DNA from 3 places in the Mesorhizobium sp. Cs1299R1N3 genome. Region 3 is predicted to be linked to each of the others. Evidence: predicted binding sites of a transcription regulator. Region 3 holds the regulator's gene; each other region holds the start of a gene.

Region 1 (2,267 bases), on a different contig from region 3:
CCAAAGTCGCGTTTTCTATCCGCTTCGATCTCGTCCATGATCTCGGCGAATTCGTCGTCGATCGCATTCTCCGTCGCGAACGCGGAGCGTATATTGTCCCATGCCGACAGACCGGGCTCTGGCTTGGCCTCCTTTTCGGCGACCATGCCTTTGCGTAACAGATCGATTGCTTTTCCCGATAGGCTCTGGCCGCCGCTTCGTGCAGCCTGTTCGATTTCGCGTTTCAACGGCTCGGGAACGTCCCTGATCAGCATATCGCCCATGCAATTCTCCAAACGTTGATATCAATGATATCACGGCAAGGATCGCTGCTCAATGGATTCTGCGCCCGGGTGCGCCTATCCCGCCAGCTTGCCTGGCGCCTTGTCCCTGGCGAGCTTCTTGAACTTCTTCACCACCATGTCGCGCTTCAGCTTCGAGATGTGGTCGATGAACAGCACGCCATTGAGATGGTCGATCTCGTGCTGCAGGCAGGTCGCCATCAGCCCTTCGGCCTCCATCTCCTGCGGCGTGCCGTCGCGGTCGAGATATTTGACCCGCACCGAGGCCGGGCGCTCGACCTCGGCATAGTAATCGGGGATCGACAGGCAGCCTTCCTCGTAGACGGACCGTGCGTCGGCGCTTTCGAGAATCTCCGGGTTGATGAAGACGTGCGGCGCCGGCGTTTCGTCTTCCTTGGCGAGGTCGATCACCAGCATGCGCAGCGGTTCGCCGATCTGGATAGCCGCCAGCCCGATGCCGGGTGCGTCATACATGGTCGCCAGCATGTCGTCGGCCAGTTTGCGCAAGGGCGCGTCGACGCGCTCCACCGGCTTGGAAACCTGGCGCAGGATGGGGTCGGGAAGGATGATGAGCGGCTTGATCGGCATGGCGTTTCACCTAAGACCTCAAAAGAAAGGCGTCAACCGGTGGGCCTGAGCCTCGTTCACGTTTTGATCTGTGCCGGCCTGCCGAATCGGCTATGCTGTCCACATGAATGATCTGAGCACCATCCTTTCAGAGCCTGTCGTACGGCTCGGCGCCTCGACAATCACGCTCGGCCACGCGCTTGCCTTCGGCGTCTTGCTGTTTCTCGGTCTGTTCGTGGCGCTCGTCGCTGCGCTGTGGCGGTCGGCCAAGGCGCGCGCGGTCGCCGCCGCGGAAGCCGCCGACCATGCCCGCGACGCCGAGACACGCATGGCTGGTATTTTGCAGGCGCAGGCGGAAATGCAGGGCCGCATGGGGGCTATTGCTGAAGTGTTCGGCGCCCGGCAGGCCGAATTGACGCAATCGATCGGCCAGCGGCTCGACGCCATGACCGGCCGCATCGGCCAGACCATGACCGAGCAGACCAAATCAACGCATGAGAGCCTGGCGAAGCTGCAGGAGCGGCTGGCGGTCATCGACACCGCGCAAGGCAACATCCAGTCGCTGGCCGGCCAGGTCGTGCAGTTGCAGGCGATCCTCTCCAACAAGCAGACGCGCGGCGCCTTCGGCCAGTCACGCATGGAGGCGATCGTCGCCGACGGCCTGCCGCATGGCGCCTATGAATTCCAGGCGACGCTGTCGAACGGCAGCCGGCCGGACTGCCTGGTGAAAATGCCGAACGGCGCGCCGTCGCTTGCCATCGATGCCAAATTTCCGCTGGAAGCCTGGAACGCCATCCGCGCCGCCGACGGGGCCGACCTGCAGAAGGTCGCGGCCCAGGCCTTTCGCCGCGACATCGAGGTCCATGTCCGCGATATTTCGGAAAAATACCTGCTCCAGGGCGAGACGCAGGATACGGCCTTCATGTTCGTGCCGTCGGAATCGGTGTTCGCCGAAATCCATGAGAATTTCGAAGCGGTTGTCCAGAAGGCGCACCGCGCCCGGGTCATCATCGTCTCGCCTTCACTGCTGATGCTGTCGATCCAGGTCATCCAGGCGATCCTCAAGGATGCCCGCATGCGCGAACAGGCGCATCTGATCCAGGGCGAAGTCATCAGGCTGATGGAAGACGTCCAGCGTGTCGACGAGCGGGTGCGCAAATTGCAGGGCCATTTCGGCCAGTCGGCCAAGGACATCGAAGACATCCTCGTCTCGACCTCGAAAGTGACCAAGCGCGGCCAGAAGATCGAGGCGCTGGAATTCGGGGAGGGCGAACCCGACGCGCCACACGGCGGCGCCGCCAAGGTGGAGGCCGCACCGCGCGTGGCCGATTCCAAGACGGGACAGCTGAGGCTGAGGGTCGTCGAAGGCGACGACTGAACGCTACTGCTCCTCCACCGTCGTCATGCCCTCGAATTCCG
Region 2 (2,267 bases), on a different contig from region 3:
CCGCGAAAAAATCCGTGACACCGTTCTGGCGTGGTCGCGGGACAAGGCCATCGACGTCGTGATCACCACCGGCGGAACCGGTTTCACCGGCCGGGATGTGACGCCCGAGGCGCTGGAGCCGATTTTCGAAAAGCGCATGGATGGCTTTTCGGAAGTTTTCCACCGCATCTCCTACGACAAGATCGGCACCTCGACGATCCAGAGCCGGGCGACCGGCGGCGTCGTCAACGCCACTTTCGTCTTCGTGCTGCCGGGCTCGCCCGGCGCCTGCAAGGATGCCTGGGACGGCATCCTCAAGGCACAGCTCGACTACCGGCACATGCCCTGCAACTTCGTCGAGATCATGCCGCGCCTGGACGAACATCTGCGGCGCGGCAAATCGGCCCCTTAAAAAGCAACGCCGCGCAGAGCAGCTGCAAAAATCACCTCGGAGAGCGCTGCGCCTGCCTCGGTGGCGCCACCCAGATCTCGGCGTCGAGCTTCTTTGTCGCCAAGCCGCGCGCCAACGCCTCGGCGGTGCCGGCTTTTTTGGACAGAGGTGCCGCCTGCCGCTTGCTGATCACCAGTCCGTCGGCGAGAGCACGGTTTGCGGAAAAGACCCGGGCCAGGAACGGCGTACGGCTGCCCCGCGCCCGGGAGAACCGGGCGGCCATGGTCTGCCTGGCCGTATGGGCGACGACCGCGTCGATCCAGCCCTCTACCAGCCTCGCACCCGGTTCGAGAAACAGCAGCCAGTCACCCTTGGCCTGGCGGATGCCGGCGGCGATGCCGCCGCTCCCCACATAGTGGCAGCCAGCATGCTCAGCGACACTATGCGTGTGGTCGGTGGAGCCGTTGTCGCAGACGACGACCTCTCGCACCACGCCCTCGACCGCGCCGCCAATCAGCGTCGCCAACGTGCGGGCGAGACCCTCCTCGTCATTATGCGTTTCGATGAGAACACTGAGCATCGTGAGCCGAATAGCGGAAACCACTGACCGACGCCAGTTTTTGCATCGCGCCGTAGAAAAGTTCTTGCTTTGTTCTCATCAATAAAATAGGAATAATTTCATGAGCAGAGCGATTCGACACAACATGGACAGTCCCTGGGAGCGGGCGAAGATGGAACCGATCATGCGCGCCGATATTGCGGCCTTCGGAGCAGGACGAGCCGAGATGGCCAACGCGATGATCGAGCAGAGTGGCATGCGGGTCCGTCCGGACCGCAACCGTGGCCGATCGGCGGGCATCAATCCGTCCGGCCGGTTCGAACCTGTCAGCCGGCATGTCTTCGACGATGGGTGGAGTTCGCTGGAGGAGTTGCCCCCGTTCAAGACCGAGGTGCAGGTGGAGAAGCCGCGCACCATCATCACCCGCAACGAATCGCCCGACATCTCTTTCGACCGGTCGATCAATCCCTATCGCGGTTGCGAGCACGGTTGCGTATATTGCTTCGCGCGGCCGACGCACTCGTTCATGGGCCTGTCGCCGGGCCTGGATTTCGAATCCAAGCTGTTCGCCAAGCCGGATGCGGCACGCCTGCTCGACAAGGAGTTGTCGAAGGATGGCTACCAGCCGCGCACCATCGCCATCGGCACCAACACCGATCCCTACCAGCCAATCGAGAAGCAGTACCGGATCATGCGCGAAATCCTCGAAGTGCTGGAGGCACGCGGTCATCCGGTCGGCATCGTCACCAAGTCAGCCCTGGTGGTGCGCGACATCGACATTCTGTCGCGCATGGCCGAGCGCGGGCTCGCCAAGGTGGCGCTGTCGGTGACGACGCTTGACCGCATGCTGGCCAGGACGATGGAGCCCCGCGCATCGACGCCGACCAAGCGGCTGGAAGCGATCAGGCAGCTTTCGGAAGCCGGTATCCCGGCTTCGGTGATGGTGGCGCCGATCATTCCGGGCCTGACCGACCAGGAGATGGAACGCATCCTCGACTCGGCACACCATGCCGGTGCGCGCGAGGCCGGCTATGTGGTGCTGCGCCTGCCGCTGGAGGTCAGCCCGATCTTCAAGGACTGGCTGCTGCGCCACTATCCCGACCGCTATCGCCACGTGATGTCGCTGATCCGTTCGATGCGCGACGGCAAGGACTACGATTCGGAGTGGGGCAAGCGCATGAAGGGCGCCGGACCTTATGCCTGGCAGATCGGCCGGCGCTTCGAGATCACCGCCAAGCGGCTCGGCCTCAATGCTGAACGGCGCACGCTGCGGACCGACCAGTTCGTCGCGGCCGGTAAGGACCAGGAGCAGTTGATGCTGCTCTGAAGCCGAAAGAC
Region 3 (2,267 bases):
CGTCCTACCGGAAATGTTCGACAAGACGGACGGGCAATTCGATATTTCCGCTCCCACCGACCTGCCGCTGGGATCGCCGTTTTATTGCCGCGAAGGCCTGTGCCTTGCCAGGCACCCTTCCGGCGCGATCATCGCCTATGTCGAGGATCGCAAGAACACCTGGAAGGCCTGCGCCTTCGCTGACCTGATCGTCGTCAATGACGCGACCGCCTATGACGCCTGCCACAATCCGCTGGTTCTCGTCATCACCAAACGGCAGCTCGCCCGCAAGGGGAGTGCCGCCGTCTTCTTCGATCCCCTGTCGGCCACGAGCCCGGCTGCGATCGAATTCGCCGTCGACGGACCTTACCGGCCTTGGCACGAGCAGCGAAAATTCTCACGCGAGGCGAGGGGGCTGCCCCCCTATAAAAAGGCCGACAAGCCCGATGGCAAGCCAGTTCAGTAGCGCCTGATCAGCCCGACAAGCTTGCCCTGCACCTTGACCCGATCCGGTCCGAAGATGCGTGTTTCGTAGGCTGGATTGGCGGCTTCGAGCGCGATCGAGGCGCCCTTGCGGCGGAACCGCTTCAGCGTTGCTTCCTCCTCGTCGACCAGCGCCACGATGATTTCGCCCGGACTTGCTGTATCGGCATTGCGGATGATGACCGTGTCGCCGTCGAAGATACCGGCCTCGATCATCGAGTCGCCCTTGACCTCCAGCGCATAGTGCTCGCCGCCCATGATCATGTCCGGCGGCACCGAAATCGAATGCGTCTGATGCTGGATGGCATCGATCGGCACACCGGCGGCGATACGACCCATGACCGGGATGGACACGGCTGAAACCGCATCGTCGTCGTTGCCGGCCGCGGGCAGGCGCGAAGGCGCCGTCGCCGGCCTGATCTGGCGGCCGAGACTGCCTTGGCCAAGGCTGCCCTGGATGACGCTTGGCGAGAACTTCTTTGCCGCATTGAGGCCCGGCGCGATCGAGTCCGGCAGCCGCAGCACTTCCAGCGCGCGCGCCCGATTGGGTAGCCGGCGAATAAAGCCACGTTCCTCCAGCGCCGTGATCAGGCGATGGATGCCCGATTTGGAGGCAAGATCGAGCGCTTCCTTCATTTCGTCGAAGGAGGGCGGTATCCCGCTTTCCTTGAGCCGTTCGTGGATAAACATCAGCAGTTCATGTTGCTTGCGTGTCAGCATGGCGGCCCCCAAGGCATTGAACGAAAGGTCTGAACCAGAATCGAAAAAACAAACCCAGAACAAACACTATCCGTTCCAGTTGTGTTCCGCAACCGTTTAAAGTTTAATGAATTTGTTAACGCGTCTGAAGTTTTTTGCCGCGGCAGCGGACTGCGGCCGACCCCTTCCGCGATCGGCAGGCGTTGAAATTGTTTTGGTTAATGGCCTGTGGCCTATCCACTGATGGGCCTTGGCATCAGTCTTTCGGAGGGCTCTTCGCGGGTGGATTGTACAATTTATGGATCCATTATTCGCGGAACGAAACGAAACCAAAACGCCAACGATTGGTAGCTCTGGGGCGGCGATGGATCCAGGCGTTTGGCCCACTCCGGCCAGCGCATGCCAACAGGCGTCGCGCAAGCGCTGAAGTCACCCGGAACCCGCTTTCAAACTGCCGGCGCGCGCGGAGTATTTGGTCGCGCCGCTGTCTTCGCTATGGACATAGACGTGCAGGGTATAGCCGATATGCGCCGTCATCAGCGCCTTGGCCCGCTCGACGTCACGATCGAGTGCAGCTTCCATGATCGCTGTATGGTGTTCGATCGCAATCGCTTCGCACAATGCCTCCATTGCCTCTTCATAACCGTCCTTCAGGCCAGCCGCGGCCCGCAATGTCGGCGCCAGGCCGAGAAAACGATGATGCCGTCGCAGCTGATCGGCGATGGTCGAGCGGAATCGCATGAGCCAATTGGAAGTCGCCGCGCTCAGCAGCGCCGCATGGAAAGCCTCGTGGTTCTCGTCCCATTTATCGACGGCCGCATCCGAAGGATCGTCGACCGCGGTCTTGCAACGGGAGAGCCGGTAGTGGGCGGTGACAACGGCATCCTCCCACTCCTTGCCGCCTTTTTCCATCGATTCGAGGAACAGGGGTATCTCGATCACCATCCTGGCGCGTGCCAGGTCCTCCAGTTCGGCCCGCGATACCGGAGCGACGGTAAAACCACGATTGCTGATGGCGGTGACCAGGCGTTCGGCCTCTAGCCGCGACAAGGCTTCGCGCAACGGCGTCCAGCCGACACCATAGGTCCCGCGCAGCGCACTCAGCT

Evidence for each region. The regulator LexA, encoded in region 3, represses DNA repair genes until DNA is damaged. The targets are predictions, from matches to a motif close to TGTTCNNNNTGTGTTCNG.
Region 1: O7B34_RS04910 (DNA recombination protein RmuC) is a predicted target of LexA. The motif match lies at 923-940, and genes of this name have one in related genera.
Region 2: O7B34_RS12415 (PA0069 family radical SAM protein) is a predicted target of LexA. The motif match lies at 1,010-1,027, and genes of this name have one in related genera.

Annotation. Positions count from the first base shown of each region.
Region 1 covers NZ_JAPYKQ010000001.1:1,052,256-1,054,522, forward strand. Annotated here, with positions in the region: gene O7B34_RS04900 (plasmid stabilization protein) at 1-263, opposite strand, end outside; gene def (peptide deformylase) at 339-869, opposite strand; gene O7B34_RS04910 (DNA recombination protein RmuC) at 973-2,226, shown strand; gene O7B34_RS04915 (GFA family protein) at 2,230-2,267, opposite strand, start outside.
Region 2 covers NZ_JAPYKQ010000004.1:269,953-272,219, reverse strand. Annotated here, with positions in the region: gene moaB (molybdenum cofactor biosynthesis protein B) at 1-391, shown strand, start outside; gene O7B34_RS12420 (glycosyltransferase) at 423-950, opposite strand; gene O7B34_RS12415 (PA0069 family radical SAM protein) at 1,102-2,256, shown strand.
Region 3 covers NZ_JAPYKQ010000002.1:604,605-606,871, forward strand. Annotated here, with positions in the region: gene O7B34_RS08350 (ComEC/Rec2 family competence protein) at 1-445, shown strand, start outside; gene lexA (transcriptional repressor LexA) at 439-1,182, opposite strand; gene O7B34_RS08360 (GntR family transcriptional regulator) at 1,591-2,267, opposite strand, start outside.